Regions from separate parts of the Rhizobium binae genome, predicted to be linked through region 4. Evidence: predicted binding sites of a transcription regulator. Region 4 holds the regulator's gene; each other region holds the start of a gene.
The links. Region 4 encodes PhoB, which activates phosphate uptake and scavenging genes when phosphate is short. Its sites were predicted from a motif close to TGTCATNNANCTGTCAT; they were not measured.
Positions count from the first base shown of each region.

Region 1 (3,815 bases), 330 kb from region 4:
AGACCGTAATGCGCGATCCACCAGTGACATCGCCATCGCCTTGCGCTCGCTCTGGCCGAACACCAAGCCGTAGCCACGGGTGAATTGCGGCGGCGCCTTGGCCGAGCCCTTGAACTGGTTGACCATCTGGCATTCGGTGATCTGGATGACGCCGAGCGAGACGGCGAAACCGAGTTCCGGCACGTCGAATTCCACCTCGACCTCACCGATGCGGATCTCGCCGGTGAAGGGATGGTTGCGGCCATAGCCGCGCTGGGTGGAATAACCGAGCGCCAGCAAAAAGCCTTCGTCGCCGCGGGCGAGCGCCTGCAGGCGAAGGTCGCGGCTCATCGGAAATTCCATCGGCTCGCGCGTCAGGTCGCCGACCTCGTGATCCTCGGGCATGTCGCCGTCGGCCTCGATCAGGCCTTCCTCGCCGAGAATTTCGGAGACGCGCATGACGCGGCCGGCCTCGGCGGCGCGCTGGGCCGGTGTCTCGACCGCCTCGTCGGCAAGCAGCGAAGGATCCAGCAATCGGTGCGTATAATCGAAGGTGGGCCCGAGAAGCTGGCCGCCCGGCAGATCCTTGTAGGTCGCCGAGATGCGCCGTTCGATCGTCATACCAGCCGTGTCGAGCGGCCTGGAATAACCGAAACGCGGCAGCGTCGTGCGATAGGCGCGCAGCAGGAAGATCGCCTCGATCATATCGCCGCGCGCCTGGCGGATGGCCAGAGCGGCGAGCGTCCGGTCGAAAAGCGAGGCCTCGGCCATGACGCGGTCGACGGCGAGCGCCAGCTGCGCGACGATCTGGTCGATACCGATCGCCGGCAGCGAACGGTCGCCGCGGCGGCGGTCGGCGAGCAGGCGGTGGGCATTGGCGATGGCGGCCTCGCCACCCTTGACGGCAACATACATCAGCTCAGATCTCCGTTGCTGTGATCTTGGTGGTGCGCGGCAGGCAGAGGAAGCGCTCGGCCGATGTCAGCACGATGTCGATGCCGCGCGGAAAGAGCGCGCGGTTCTCGGTCCAGAGCCGCAGAAAGGTTTCCGGCAGCCCGAGGGGCGCAATTTCGGCGACGCTCTGGATGCCGGGACCGATCAGCGCCAGCCTGCGCCCACCCTCGAGTTCGGAAAGTTCGATGACGAGCGTCGTCGAACGGTCGGGATATTCCTGCGTGCCTGAGGCGAAAAGGCCGAAGGGGCAAAGCGCGGCGCCGGCTTCGGTGAAGGCGAAGCGTGCCTCGGCCTTCTCCGTGGTCACCGGCGCGCCGGTGTGGAAGCCGAGCCACTCCGGCACGGCCGATTTCGTCAGCCCCTGGGAAAGCCAGACCGGCGTATCGTGGTCGCAGAGCGTCAGCGCGATCGCGCCGGCGGCAACGCCGAGCGGCACAGGCGGCGCGACATCGGGCTGAACGGTCTGGATCGTCCCGGGACGGGCGGTTCCGTCCATCAGCATCTTGAAGACGCTCTGGGCATGGAAGACCGGCTCGGCAAAGCCGCCGGTCAAGGCTTCCGTCTTGAAGTCCATCAGTTGTCCCCCCGCACCATGGTGAAGAAATCGACGCGGGTCGCCGCCGTCTCGTCGGCCTTGCGGCGTTCGGCATCGGCGATCCGCTCAGTGATCGGCAAAAGCAGCGCCCGTTCGACGAAATCCTTCGTCGCCTCCTCCTGCCAGAGCGCATCGAAGATCGCTGCCAGCCGCGCCTTCTCGCGGTCGGTGCCGAGCGCCTGCGCGTGGCCGACCGAGCCGGAGTCGAGTCGGACCGTCGCGCGCGTCACCGTCACCTCGCCAAGATTGAAGGGAGCGCCGCCGCCGCCGATGCGTCCGCGCACCATCACCAGCCCGGTCTCCGGTCCGCGCACCGCATGCGCCGAAGGCTTTTGCGGCAACGCATTCCAGGCCGCCGAGAGTTCGCTGCGTTCTGCGCGCGCCAGCAGATCGGCGGCGCGCTTGCGCCCCGATGCCGTCTGTGACGCAGCGTTGTTGCTGTCCGCTGATATCATCGCCGCTTCCCTTCAAATGTCTATTGATATAGACAACCATACAAGCTATACTTAGTCCTAAATCGATGCCGTGACAAGCGTGTGACATTCTGCAGAGCGGCGGTCTTCTCAGGCGCGTGAAGGATGCTGTAATTCCTCGAATTCGATCGAAGGCGTGAAATGGCAGGGCAGGGGATGGAATGGCGGGACTGACTCAGGTGCAAAGGCAGACCGGCGTGGCGCTCTGGCGCCAGATCGCCGACCGGATTCGTGAGGCGATCGGCAATGGCGCCTATGATGAAACCGGAATGGTGCCGCCCGAAACCGTCCTGGCGCTGCAATTCGGTGTCAACCGGCATACGGTGCGCAGCGCTTTGGCAGCCTTGGCTCAGGAAGGCATCGTCCGTGCGGTGCAAGGTCGCGGCACGCTGATTGAACGCAAGGAGCGACTGAATTTCCCGATCACCAGACGCACGCGGTTTACCGCCGGCATCGGCGATCAGGCGCGCGAGATGCGCAGCCTGCTGTTGGATGAGGTGAAGGAGGAGGCGAGCGCCGAGGTCGCCCGCTGGCTGGGGCTGAAGGCGGGCGCAAGGGTGATCCGGCTGGAAACGCTGCGCGAGGCCGACAAGCGGCCGGTGTCAAAGGCGACGAGCTGGTTTCCCGCCGAGCATTTCGCCGGGATCGGCGAGGCCTATCGCAAACATCAATCGATCACCAAGGCTTTCGCCGACCTTGGACTGGGGGACTATGTCCGGGCGACGACCGAGGTGACTGCGGCGCATGCCGACACGGCTGATCTGGCCGATCTCGAACTCACCCCCGGTGCGATTCTGCTGATCGCCAAGGCGATGAATACCGATCTCGACGGCGTGCCGGTGCAATATTCAATCAGCCGGTTCGCGGCCGACCGGGTCCAGTTCACGATTGAGAACTAAGGACGGCCTTCCCTGTCGGTGCAGGGAAGGCCGTGGGATTCAGTGTGCGCCGGACATGTCGCCGAGCACTTCCTTGGAAGCGACGGTGGAATCGGCGTTCAGCTTGTAGACCATGGGAACGCCGGTCGCGAGATTGAGGGCGAGCACGCCTTCTTTGCTCAGCTTGTCCAGCACCATGACGAGCGAGCGCAGCGAATTGCCGTGTGCGGCGACCAGCACTTTCTCGCCGCGCAGCACCCGCGGCAGGATTTCGGTGAGGTAATAGGGCCAGACGCGGGCACCGGTATCGCGCAGGCTTTCGCCGCCGGGAGGCGGTACGTCGTAGGAGCGGCGCCAGATATGGACCTGTTCCTCGCCCCATTTGGCGCGGGCATCGTCCTTGTTGAGCCCGGAGAGGTCGCCGTAGTCGCGCTCGTTCAGTGCCTGGTCGCGGATCGTCTGCAGGTCGGGCTGGCCGACCTTATCGAGGATGAGCTTCAGCGTGTGCTGGGCGCGCACCAGCGCCGAGGTATAGGCGACGTCGAATTTGATCCCGTATTCGGCAAGTGCGGCGCCGCCGGCATTGGCTTCCTGAATGCCGAGCTCGGTCAGATCGGGATCCTTCCAGCCGGTGAAGAGATTCTTCAGGTTCCAGTCGCTCTGGCCGTGGCGAACGAGGACGAGAGTTCCGCTCATGAATATATCTCCGAAATGTCATTATTGGGAGGAAAGCCCGAGCACGTCGAGCATGGAATAGAGACCGGGCTTTTTGTCGCGCGCCCAGAGAGCTGCCTTGATGGCGCCACGCGCGAAGATCGAGCGGTCGGTCGCGCTGTGCGACAGGCTGACGATTTCGCCTTCTCCGGCGAAAAGCACGGAATGCTCGCCGATGACGGAGCCGCCGCGCAGCGTCGCAAAGCCGATCGTGCCGGCTTG
Region 1 is NZ_CP071604.1:226,993-230,807, forward strand. It holds gene J2J99_RS01040 (carbon-phosphorus lyase complex subunit) at 1-894, opposite strand, end outside; gene phnH (phosphonate C-P lyase system protein PhnH) at 899-1,507, opposite strand; gene phnG (phosphonate C-P lyase system protein PhnG) at 1,507-1,983, opposite strand; gene phnF (phosphonate metabolism transcriptional regulator PhnF) at 2,163-2,900, shown strand; gene J2J99_RS01060 (2,3-bisphosphoglycerate-dependent phosphoglycerate mutase) at 2,940-3,575, opposite strand; gene dapB (4-hydroxy-tetrahydrodipicolinate reductase) at 3,597-3,815, opposite strand, start outside.
Region 1: a site for PhoB is predicted at 2,054-2,070, ahead of phnG (phosphonate C-P lyase system protein PhnG). Genes of this name have one in related genera too.

Region 2 (3,815 bases), 490 kb from region 4:
TATATGCAGGATCGGCAGAATGCCCGGCTGATGGGCATGGCGGCCACCGGCAACGGCCGCCGCCAGGGTTATGCGCATGTGCCGATGCCGCGCATGACCAACACCTATATGCTCGGCGGCGACAAGACGCCTGATGAGATCATCGCCTCGGTGAAGAAGGGCATCTATGCCGTCTCCTTCGGCGGCGGCCAGGTCGACATCACCTCCGGCAAGTTCGTCTTCGGCTGCACCGAGGCGTATCTGATCGAGAACGGCAAGGTCGGCGCGCCGATCAAGGGCGCGATGCTGATCGGCAACGGCCCGGATGCGATGAAGCGGGTGTCGATGATCGGCAACGACATGAAGCTCGACACCGGCATCGGCAATTGCGGCAAGGGCGGGCAATGGGTCCCGGTCGGCGTCGGCCAGCCGCATCTGCGCATGGATCAGGTCACCGTCGGCGGCACGCAGACCTGAGGCGGGAGGGATCGATGGCGGAGATAGAGGTCAGGCCTTTTGCCGAAGGCGACGCCGATGACGTGCTATCGTTGATCCTGCCGATCCAGCGCGAGGAATTCGGCATCGACATCACCGCCGATGCCCAGCCGGATCTCAGGGTCATTCCGGATTTCTACCAGTCCGGCAAAGGCCAGTTCTGGGTGGCGGTCAAGGACGGCGCGATCGTCGGCACGGTGGGCTTGAAGGATATCGGCAACAACCAGGCGGCGCTGCGCAAGATGTTCGTCGCCGCCGAAGTTCGCGGCCGCGAGCACGGCGTGGCGGCGCTGCTGCTCGACCGCCTGCTTGTCCACTGCAGGGATGCCGGCCTCACCGATATCTTCCTCGGCACAACAGACAAATTCGTCGCAGCGCACCGCTTTTACGAGAAGAACGGCTTTGCGGAGATCGCCAAGAGTGCCCTGCCCCGCGCCTTTCCACTGATGGCGGTGGACAGCAAGTTCTATCGCTATAAGGTCGGGTGACGAAACATAAGGGTGCCGTTGCGAAAACCGCGCCCAGTTTCGGCATCACGCTTTAGCCGGTTTCATCACCGTTTTTTCAACCCTGCCCAACAAGCTTTTCAGTTCGGGCTCGCGAACGAGAACAGCGGCTTCGAGCGGCGACAACCACCGGCTGCTCCGTTGTTTTTCCTCCGGAAACTTCTTGTCAATTTCTCGGGCTTCCAGGAGATGGACCTGAACAACCGAGGGAACGCGCTCGCCGTTGGCGCGCGTCTTGATATAGGTGTAGAAGCCGAAGTGGCGCTTCTTGGCCTTACCCCTCACACCGGCTTCCTCCCATGCCTCACGCTCGGCAACCTGATGGGGCGCAAGCTGGGTGATAGGCCAGCCTTTGGGAATGGTCCACGGGCCACTTTCGTGCGATGTGATCAGCAGAACCTCCACCGCGTTGTCGCCGACCTTTCGGTAGCAGATCGCCGCAAACTGCTCGATCGCTTCACTGCGAAACAGCTGCTCGGTCGCGCCTACGAGCCGGCCGAGATATGACCTAGCTTTCTTCGGCAATCGCGTCAGCCACCACTGGCCGGCAATTATTTGTGGCGGAAGCCATGTCGATTTCCCCGATCAATGTGGATGAAAGCCTGGGCTGTGCCGAACGACAATGGACCAAAGGTTCGGTGACCGAGAATGTTCTTCAACTGGGTCCCTATTTCAAGGCGCCACTGTCACAAATCTGTCATAAACTGAAATTTGCCCCTATCTCTTCAAAGAGATAGGGTTTAGGACGGCTGCCACGTTTAATGGGTTGCTCTCGCCGTCGATAGCACAAACCAGGGATCGCGAGGTATTTATGCTGGGTTGGTTTCGAAAGTTGATGCCGCGCGAAGACCGGTTTTTTGTGCTGTTTGAACAGCATTCGACGACGATCGTTGGAGCCGCACAGGCTCTGGACAGGCTGCTGTCGGGGATTGAGATCGAACGGCAATGTGACACGATCGTACGATTGGAAGACCAGGCGGACAATATCACGCGTGAGGTCATGCAGGCCGTGCGGCGAAGCTTCATCACGCCCTTCGATCGCGGCGACATCAAGGACCTCATCCAATCCATGGATGACGCGATCGACATGATGCACAAGACCGTCAAGACCATCCGCCTCTTCGAGCAGACCAACTTCGATCCGGGCATGCGGGAGATGGGCAAGACCGTTGTCGAGGCCGCCAATCTTATCGCCGAGGCAATTCCGTTGCTTGATCGCATGACCGTCAATGCGCCGCGTCTATCTGCCATTGTCGAGCAGGTCACGCGGGTGGAAGGCCGCTCCGACGAACTGCACGAGCAGGGCCTTAAAGATTTGTTCCGCCGGCACGGCGCCAACAATGCAATGGCCTATATGATCGGCAGCGAAATCTATGGTGAGCTGGAAAAGGTGGTCGACCGTTTCGAGGATGTCGCCAACGAGATCAGCGGCATCGTGATCGAGAATGTCTGATGGAGGCCGCGCTCGCTCTTCCCCTTCTCGTCGGGCTAATCGGCGTCGCCCTGCTGTTCGATTTTCTCAATGGCCTGCATGATGCTGCCAATTCGATTGCGACGATCGTATCGACTCGGGTCCTGAGGCCGCAATACGCGGTCATCTGGGCCGCTTTCTTCAATTTCATCGCCTTTCTGTTCTTCGGCCTGCATGTGGCCGAGACGCTTGGAACCGGCATCATCGATCCGGCAATCGTCACGCCGCAGGTGATTTTCGCAGCCCTCGTGGGCGCGATCGTCTGGAACGTCGTGACCTGGATCTTTGGGATTCCCTCCAGCTCCTCCCATGCTCTGGTCGGCGGACTGGTCGGAGCGGGCCTTGCCAAAACCGGCCTTAGCTCGATTGTCTGGAGCGGTCTTCTCAAGACGGCTGCGGCAATCGTGATGTCACCGATGATCGGATTTCTTCTGGCGCTGTTTCTGATCCTGGCAGTAACCTGGACGTTCATCCGCCAGACGCCCTTTGCAGTCGATCGATCGTTTCGCATCCTGCAGTTTGCTTCGGCCTCGCTCTATTCGCTCGGCCACGGCGGCAACGACGCGCAGAAGACCATGGGCATCATCGCCGTGCTTCTCTATTCGCAGGGTTACTTCGGCGGCGGCTTCCATGTGCCGCTCTGGGTGGTCCTCTCATGCCAGGCCGCGATGGCTCTCGGCACGCTGTTCGGCGGCTGGCGCATCGTTCACACGATGGGTTCGAAGATTACCAGGCTGAACCCGATGCAGGGCTTCTGCGCCGAAACAGGCGGCGCCTTGACGCTCTTCGGCGCGACCTGGCTCGGCATTCCGGTTTCAACCACCCACACCATAACCGGCGCCATCGTCGGCGTCGGCGCTGCAAGGCGCATGTCTGCAGTGCGATGGGGTCTGGCGGGCAATATCGTCGTCGCGTGGATCATCACCCTGCCGGCCGCCGCGATGATTTCGGCGCTTTCGTTCTGGCTGGTAACCGGATTGAGCAAAGTCCTATAAAGCCGGTCGCGATCTCGCGGATCCGGTTGCGCGAGCCGCAGAGCTTAGGCGTCCGGCGTCTGCACCGGCTGAAACCGCCACTTCCGCTCGATCGCGGCGGCGAGGTCGATGTCGTTGCGGCGGGCAAAGAGCAGGATATGGCCCAGCAGGTCTGCGGCTTCGTCGGCAAGATCTCGGTCGAGCTCTTCCTGCGTCCGTTCCCTGCGGCGGCCGCGGCCGGTCAGGCGGTTCCAGGCCTGGGTGAGCTCGCCGACCTCCTCCTGCAGTTTCAACAGAAACCAGTCGGCGTCGCGCTCGATGCCGTTGGCGGCGGCATAGGCGGCGGATGAGGTTTCGAACTGGTCGGCGAGACGGCGCAGCATGAGCGTT
Region 2 is NZ_CP071604.1:1,046,205-1,050,019, reverse strand. It holds gene tldD (metalloprotease TldD) at 1-456, shown strand, start outside; gene J2J99_RS04995 (GNAT family N-acetyltransferase) at 471-962, shown strand; gene J2J99_RS04990 (NUDIX hydrolase) at 1,008-1,505, opposite strand; gene J2J99_RS04985 (DUF47 domain-containing protein) at 1,792-2,433, shown strand; gene J2J99_RS04980 (inorganic phosphate transporter) at 2,433-3,446, shown strand; gene J2J99_RS04975 (nucleoside triphosphate pyrophosphohydrolase family protein) at 3,491-3,808, opposite strand.
Region 2: a site for PhoB is predicted at 1,665-1,681, ahead of J2J99_RS04985 (DUF47 domain-containing protein). Genes of this name have one in related genera too.

Region 3 (3,815 bases), 340 kb from region 4:
GAGCACGGTCGCGAAGCCGCAAAGCGTCAGGGCAATTGCGCTGCCGATCTGGCGGCGGCGATAAAGGGAACCGGAAGAACTGGCCATACTACTCCCCTCTCTGCTTGGCCATGCGCAGCAGCATGAGCTTGGCGGCCGCCAGAACGATGAAGGTGACGACGAAGAGGATGAGGCCAAGGGCTGCGAGCGACGACCGGTAGAGATCGTCCGAAGCCTCGGCAAACTCGTTGGCGAGCGTGGCGGCGATCGAGGTGCCGGGCTCCATCAGCGACAGCGCAATATTGTGGGTGTTGCCGAGGACGAAGGTCACCGCCATCGTCTCGCCAAGGGCGCGGCCGAGACCGAGGAAGATGCCGCCGACGACAGCGGTGCGGGTGTGCGGGATGACGATGTCACGCACCACTTCCCACTTGGTCGAGCCGAGCGCATAGGCCGATTCCTTCAGCTGCGCGGGCACGACGAGGAAGACGTCGCGCATGACCGAGGAAATGAACGGGATGATCATGATCGCCAGCACGATGCCTGACGTCAGCATGCCGATTCCGAGCGGAGCGCCGGAGAACAGCGCGCCGATCCCCGGAATCGGGCCTAGCCAGTCGATCAGTACCGGCTGCACATAATCCGACATGAAGGGAGCGAAGGTGAAGAGACCCCACATGCCGTAGATGATCGACGGGATGCCGGCGAGAAGTTCGACCGCCCCGCCGATCGGGCCGCGAACCGAGCGCGGTGCGACTTCGGTAATGAAGACGGCAATACCCAGGCTGATCGGAACGCCGATGATCATGGCAAGCACCGAAGTGACCAGCGTGCCATAAATCGGGACAAGCCCCGAGAACTGCTGGGCAACGGGATCCCATTCCGTGCCGGTGAGGAAGCCCAGACCGAAGGTCCGGAATGCCTGAAACCCGCTCAAGGCCATGGAAGTCGCCGCGGCCAGCAGCGCTGCCAGAACGAAGAGACCGCAGCCCAGAACTATCCAATAGAAAATACGATCGCCGGTCGCGCCGTGGCGACGCTTCACGCCCACTCCCGCGGGCAGCGATGCCGATGCTTCGCTCATATCAATTGCTCGACTGCTTTGAGGGGCGTCAAAAGCATACGGGGCGGCAAGCCTCGCTTGCCGCCCCGACCGCAGGCTCGTCTGTATCAGCCCTTGAAGGAAGCTGTCCAGTAGTCTTCGATCTGCTTCACCAGGGTCTCCGGAAGCGGAACGTAATCGAGGGAAGAGGCTTCCTTCTGGCCCTTTTCCAGCGCCCACTTGAAGAAGGCGAAGGCAGCCTTGGAGCGCGCCGCATCCTTCGGATCCTTATACATGATCGCCCAGGTCGTGGCGGTCACCGGCCAGGCCTTTTCACCCGGAGCATTGGTCATGATCAGGTAGAAGTCCTGAGCCTTGGTCCATTCGGCGCTGGCGGCAGCGGCCGAGAAGCTTTCGGCATTCGGCTTCGGATACTGGCCGGCAGCGTTCTGGATCAGCGCGTAGGACAGCTTGTTCTGCAGGGCGTAGGCATATTCGACATAGCCGATCGAATCCTTGACGCGGGTAACGTAGGCGGCGACGCCTTCATTGCCCTTGCCACCGATGCCGACCGGCCAGTTGACGGCGGTGCCTTCGCCGACCTTGCTCTTCCAGTCTTCATTGACCTTGGAGAAGTAGTTGGTCCAGTTGAAGGAAGTGCCCGAACCGTCCGAACGGTGGACGACGGCGATCTGGCTGTCGGGCAGCTTCAGGCCCGGGTTCAGATCGGCGATGGCCTTGTCGTTCCACTTGGTGACGTTGCCGAGATAGATGTCGGCGAGAACCTTGCCGGTCAGCTTCAGCTCGCCCGACTTGATGCCCTTGACGTTGATGACGGGAACGATGCCGCCGACGACGAGCGGGAACTGGCCGAAGCCGCCATCGGTCAGTTCCTTGGGATCGAGCGGCTTGTCGGATGCGCCGAAGTCGACCGTTGCCGCCTTAATCTGGGCGATACCGCCGCCCGAACCGATCGACTGGTAGTTCAGCTTGTCGCCGGTCTGCTTGTTGTAGTCTGCAGACCACTTGGAGAGTACGGGATAGACGAAGGTGGAGCCGGCGCCGGTTATATCGGCGGCGGAGGCCGAAACCGCCAGAGCGGCAACAAGGCCCGCGCCGAAGCAGGCCGAGAGAATTTTGCTGGTGAGCATGAGAAACGCTTCCTCAATAAATTGTGTTCGATTGCGTGCCGTCATCGGGGCAAAGCGGCGAGTATGTTCAGCTAGTGGCGGCACATTGCAGAACGATGACGTTTGGATGACAGTTTCGTGACAACCGCCAGAGGATGAGCTCAACCGGGATGCAAAAAATGAAACAGTTCGAAATAGGAAGAAGACGAAATAACACCCTTGGCGATTGAGGCGCAATTCAAGCGATGACGAACGGACGCGTTTAAGAATAACGCATTTAATCAAGTCACTGAGACCGAGGCAGTTCACGCGGGCAAGACCGACGATCACGGTCGTTTGCACAAGCGGCTGGCGCTTCAGCTCGACCAAGCCGAAGGCGCCGATGGACCCATCGGCGTGGCCCTTATGTGCCACCCGAGCTCCTAGCCCAGATCTCTCCCCCGGCGACCATTCAAATGCCGATCCGGATCGCCGATCAGCTTCGGTTTATCGGTCGCCTATCAGACGACGTCTCAAAGCATTGGAGCATGCATCGAACACGAAGACCACCAGCAACACCAGGAGAACCATATAGCCGACATTTTGCCAGTTTGAGTTGGTGCGCATGGCCTCCCAGAGCTTAAGGCCGATGCCGCCCGCGCCGACGGCGCCGATGATGGTGGCGCCACGCACGTTCGATTCCCACTGATAGAGCGTCTGGCTGACGATAACCGGAACGATCTGCGGCATGATGCCGTAGCGATGGACCAGCATGGTCGATGCGCCCGTGGATTTGACGCCTTCGCGAGGCTTGTTGTCGATATTTTCCAGCCCTTCGGAATAGAGCTTGCCGAGCGTGCCGGTCTCCGTAAGAAAGATGGCGCCGGAACCCGCAAGCGGGCCGGGGCCGAAGGCGCGCGTCAGGAACAGCGCCCAGATCAGCATGTCGACGGAGCGCAGGAAGTCGAAGAAGCGCTTCAGCGCCTGATTGAGGAACCTGTTCGGGGTGATGTTGCGCGCCGCCATGAAGGCGAGAGGGAAGGCGGCAAGCGAACCGAGCAGCGTGCCGAGGAAAGCCATCACGATCGTCTGAAACAGCTTGGTCCACACGTCGCCATGCTGCCATGCGCTGTTGTTCCAGATATTGTCGAAGGCGAGCGACAGGTTGGACTTATCGGGCTCGATGCGCGGAGCGGAGACGATGAGACTGAGGACCTCGCCAACCGGCTTGTCAAAGAAGGTCGACTGCGTATCAAACACGAAATTCGGCCAGCCGATGAAGCGTTTGCGCACCTTTACGCGATCGGCGGAGACGCTGACGTTCCCAGCGAAACCGAGATCGGCAAGTACGTTGTCATCATAAACGGTCATCCAACTCGGCACCGGTCCGACGACTTTTGGCGCGCCGCTGGTGACATCGACCGGCACCGTCATGCCATGGGCAACGATCGTCGTCTGGCTCTTGCTTACGGTGACAATCCGGTTGCTGCCGCCGACGTCAACCGTGATGCTGCCATCGGCATTGGCCTTTACCCAGTCCGGATGCGGATCGTCACCGAGCGGCGAAAAGCGCGGATAGCGCGTCTGGATCGTGCCATCATCCTCGATGCGGAATTCCGGCTGCACGTCATAGCTGATCCACTGACTCATGTAGATGCCGAAGCGTTCCCAGTGGGCTTCGGCGA
Region 3 is NZ_CP071604.1:216,808-220,622, forward strand. It holds gene pstA (phosphate ABC transporter permease PstA) at 1-87, opposite strand, end outside; gene pstC (phosphate ABC transporter permease subunit PstC) at 89-1,063, opposite strand; gene pstS (phosphate ABC transporter substrate-binding protein PstS) at 1,150-2,172, opposite strand; gene phnE (phosphonate ABC transporter, permease protein PhnE) at 2,638-3,815, opposite strand, start outside.
Region 3: a site for PhoB is predicted at 2,279-2,295, ahead of pstS (phosphate ABC transporter substrate-binding protein PstS). Genes of this name have one in related genera too.

Region 4 (3,815 bases):
CCTGCCGCTTGCCATGCCCGGCATCCTCACCGGCACGATCATCGGCCTGGCGCACGCGCTCGGCGAAACCGCGCCGCTGCTCCTGATCGGCATGGTCGCCTTCGTCGCCAACGTGCCGGCGACACCGCTCGATCCCTCGACGGCCCTGCCGGTGCAGGTCTATATGTGGGCGAACGAGGCCGAACGTGCCTTCGTGGAACGTACTTCGGGTGCCATCATCGTCCTGCTTCTGTTCCTGATCATCATGAACATGGGCGCCATTCTCTTGCGTCGTCGCTTCGAGCGCCGCTGGTAAACGGAGTTAAACATCATGAACATGTTGACGGAAGCTGCAGTTGAAAAGGCGCTGGATCAGAAGATGAGCAACGTCCCGTATAAAATGATCGGACAGGATGTCTCGGTTTACTACGGCGAAAAGCGGGCGCTTTTCGATGTGAACCTGAACATCCGCGAAAACACCGTAACCGCGCTGATCGGCCCTTCGGGCTGCGGCAAGTCGACCTTCCTGCGAAGCCTCAACCGCATGAACGACACGATCGAGGGCTGCCGCGTCACCGGCAAGATCACCCTCGACGGCGACGATATCTATGATCCTGACATTGACGTCGTCGAACTGCGCGCCCGCGTCGGCATGGTCTTCCAGAAGCCGAACCCGTTCCCGAAGTCGATCTATGAAAACGTCTCCTACGGCCCGCGCATCCATGGACTGGCCAAATCGAAGGCCGATCTCGACCAGATCGTCGAGACCAGCCTGCAGCGCGCCGGCCTCTGGAACGAGGTCAAGGATCGCGTCCATGAATCCGGCACCGGCCTCTCCGGCGGTCAGCAACAGCGCCTGTGCATTGCCCGCGCCGTCGCCGTCAGCCCTGAGGTCATCCTGATGGACGAGCCCTGCTCGGCGCTCGACCCGATCGCCACCGCCAAGGTCGAGGAGTTGATCCACGAGCTGCGCGAGAACTACACGATCGTCATCGTCACCCACTCCATGCAGCAGGCGGCGCGCGTGTCGCAGCGCACCGCCATGTTCCACCTCGGCAACCTCGTCGAGGAGAACGACACCGACAAGATGTTCACCAATCCGGACGATCCGCGCACCCAGGACTACATCATGGGTCGCTTCGGCTGATTGCGGTTATCCGAAGCCTTCCCGTTATTCGAGGACAAAGCCCCATGGCATCGACACATATTTATTCTGCCTATGATGATGATCTGAAGTTCCTGTCCAGGCGGATTTCCGAGATGGGCGGCCTGGCCGAGCAGATGGTCGCCGAATCCGTCCGGGCGCTGGTCAACGGTGATACCGCGCTGGCGCAGAAGGTCATTTCCGACGATGTGATCCTCGATCACACCGAGCGCGAGATCGGCGACAAGGCGATCGTCACCATCGCCCGCCGCCAGCCGATGGCCTCGGACCTGCGCGAAATCATGGGTTCGATCCGCATCGCCGCCGATCTCGAACGCGTCGGCGACCTCGGCAAGAACACCGCCAAGCGCGTCATCGCCGTGCAGAGCACCGGCGTTCCCCGCAAGCTCGCCCGCGGTCTCGAGCACCTGTCCGAGCTGGCGCTTGTCCAGCTCAAGGAAGTGCTCGACGTCTATACGACGCGCGCCGCCGACAAGGCGAATGCCATCCGCGAACGCGACAACGAGATCGACGCGATGTACACGTCGCTGTTCCGCGAACTCCTGACCTATATGATGGAAGATCCGCGCAACATCACGAGCTGCACGCATCTTCTGTTCTGCGCCAAGAACATCGAGCGCATCGGCGACCACGCGACCAATATCGCCGAAACGATCTACTACATGGCGACCGGCGCCCAGCCGGAAGGCGACCGTCCGAAGGACGACAGCGCCAACACCGTCGGTGCCGCCACGGAATAACCGTGCCGAACCAGCCCATTGCGTGCGCGCCCGTCCGGGCGCGCAAAGCGGTCGCAGCCAATTTCTGATTTTGCGCGGGATCCCTTGCTTAAATCATTCCCGGTTTAAGGATCGTGCGCGAGGAGACGGACACGCATGATCCCGAGAGTTGCAGTTGTTGAAGACGAAGAGGCCCTCAGCGTGCTTCTCCGCTATAATCTCGAAGCGGAAGGCTTCGAGGTCGATACCATCCTGCGCGGCGACGAGGCCGAGATCAGGCTTCAGGAGCGCACGCCCGATCTCCTGATCCTCGATTGGATGCTGCCCGGCGTCTCCGGCATCGAGCTCTGCCGGCGCCTGCGCATGCGGCCGGAAACCGAGCGGCTGCCGATCATCATGCTGACGGCGCGCGGCGAGGAGAGCGAGCGGGTCCGCGGGCTGTCCACCGGCGCCGACGATTACGTCGTCAAGCCGTTCTCGACCCCCGAACTCGTCGCCCGCGTCAAGGCCATGCTGCGCCGTGCCCGCCCGGAGGTGCTGTCCTCGGTGCTGAAATGCGGCGATATAGAGCTCGACCGCGAAACCCATCGCGTCCATCGCAAGAGCCGCGAAGTTCGCCTCGGCCCGACCGAATTCCGCCTCTTGGAATTCCTGATGTCGTCGCCGGGCCGCGTCTTCTCCCGCTCGCAGCTGCTCGACGGCGTCTGGGGCCACGACATCTATGTCGACGAACGCACCGTTGACGTCCATGTCGGCCGCCTGCGCAAGGCCTTGAACTTCTCCAACATGCAGGACGTCATCCGCACCGTCCGCGGCGCCGGCTATTCGATGGAAGCCTGAGGCTGAGGGAGTGTGGGGTTGGCGTTCCGCCGGTGCAGCCTTTCCCAGGCCTTCATCGCACCGGCGCGGCGTATGAGCGGGCACCAGCTCACCTCTGTCATCCAGGCACCACCTCTCCTCCGTCATCCCAGGGCTTGACCCTGGGATCCATGCGGCTGGCGCTGCGGGAGGAGCGATGGCATTCAACTGCAGGGAAATTATCGAAGCCGGGTGCCTGGTTGTGGATCCCAGGGTCAAGCCCTGGGATGACGGAGTGTGGGTTGGCGTTCTCGCCAAACGCACCGCTGACGTAGCTTGTGAAGCGGCGCTTCTGCCGTAACTTCATCGCGCCGGCGAGGCTTATGCGTCTAGGCACCACCTCTCCTCTGTCATCCCAGGGGCCTGACCCTCGGATCCATGCGAAGAGCACGAGAGAAGCCGCAGCCCGAATTCGCACAGCGTCGAGGAAAAACCTACAGCTTCCCACTCCAACCAATAAAAAACGGGCCACTCGGCCCGTCTTCTGCATTCTGACGATGGCGTGGCCGCTCAGCTGACCCGCGCCGCCGCCCGGCGGCGTTCGTTGATCGGCTGGTAGGCGAGCTTCTGATGATAGCTGCAATAGGGCGAATTGTCAGGAGATTCACAGCCGCAGAAGTGGAAATCGTCCTTGAGCGGATCGCCGACCGGCCATTTGCAGGTGCGTTCGGTCAGTTCGGTCAGGCCGAGGCGGCGGGAAATCGGAACGACCACGTTGCCGGCCGGCACATATTCCATGTCCTCGACCGCATCGACCTCGATCTCCTCCTTCAGCATCGTTGCGCCCTGCTGGCGGGTCACGGTGCGGGTGGTGATCCGCGAGGCGTAGCTCGGCGCGCGCGGCGTCGATGTCTGGCGCTTCGGCGTGCGCGCCGCCGTCGCCGTGCCGCCGGCCTTGGCACGGCCCGGCAGGCTCAGCCGGTGCACCTTGCCGATAACGGCGTTTCGGCTCACGCCGCCAAGCTGTGCCGCGATCTGGCTGGCGCTCAGCCCTTCGGACCACAGCTTCTTGAGTTTCTCGACCCGCTCGTCTGTCCAGTTCATGCCCTGTCTCCACCTTCTGCGTTGGTGATGGCAGAATCCCTCACCGTTGT
Region 4 is NZ_CP071604.1:557,672-561,486, forward strand. It holds gene pstA (phosphate ABC transporter permease PstA) at 1-295, shown strand, start outside; gene pstB (phosphate ABC transporter ATP-binding protein PstB) at 311-1,126, shown strand; gene phoU (phosphate signaling complex protein PhoU) at 1,171-1,884, shown strand; gene phoB (phosphate regulon transcriptional regulator PhoB) at 2,020-2,703, shown strand; gene J2J99_RS02725 (hypothetical protein) at 2,801-3,058, opposite strand; gene J2J99_RS02730 (GcrA family cell cycle regulator) at 3,232-3,765, opposite strand.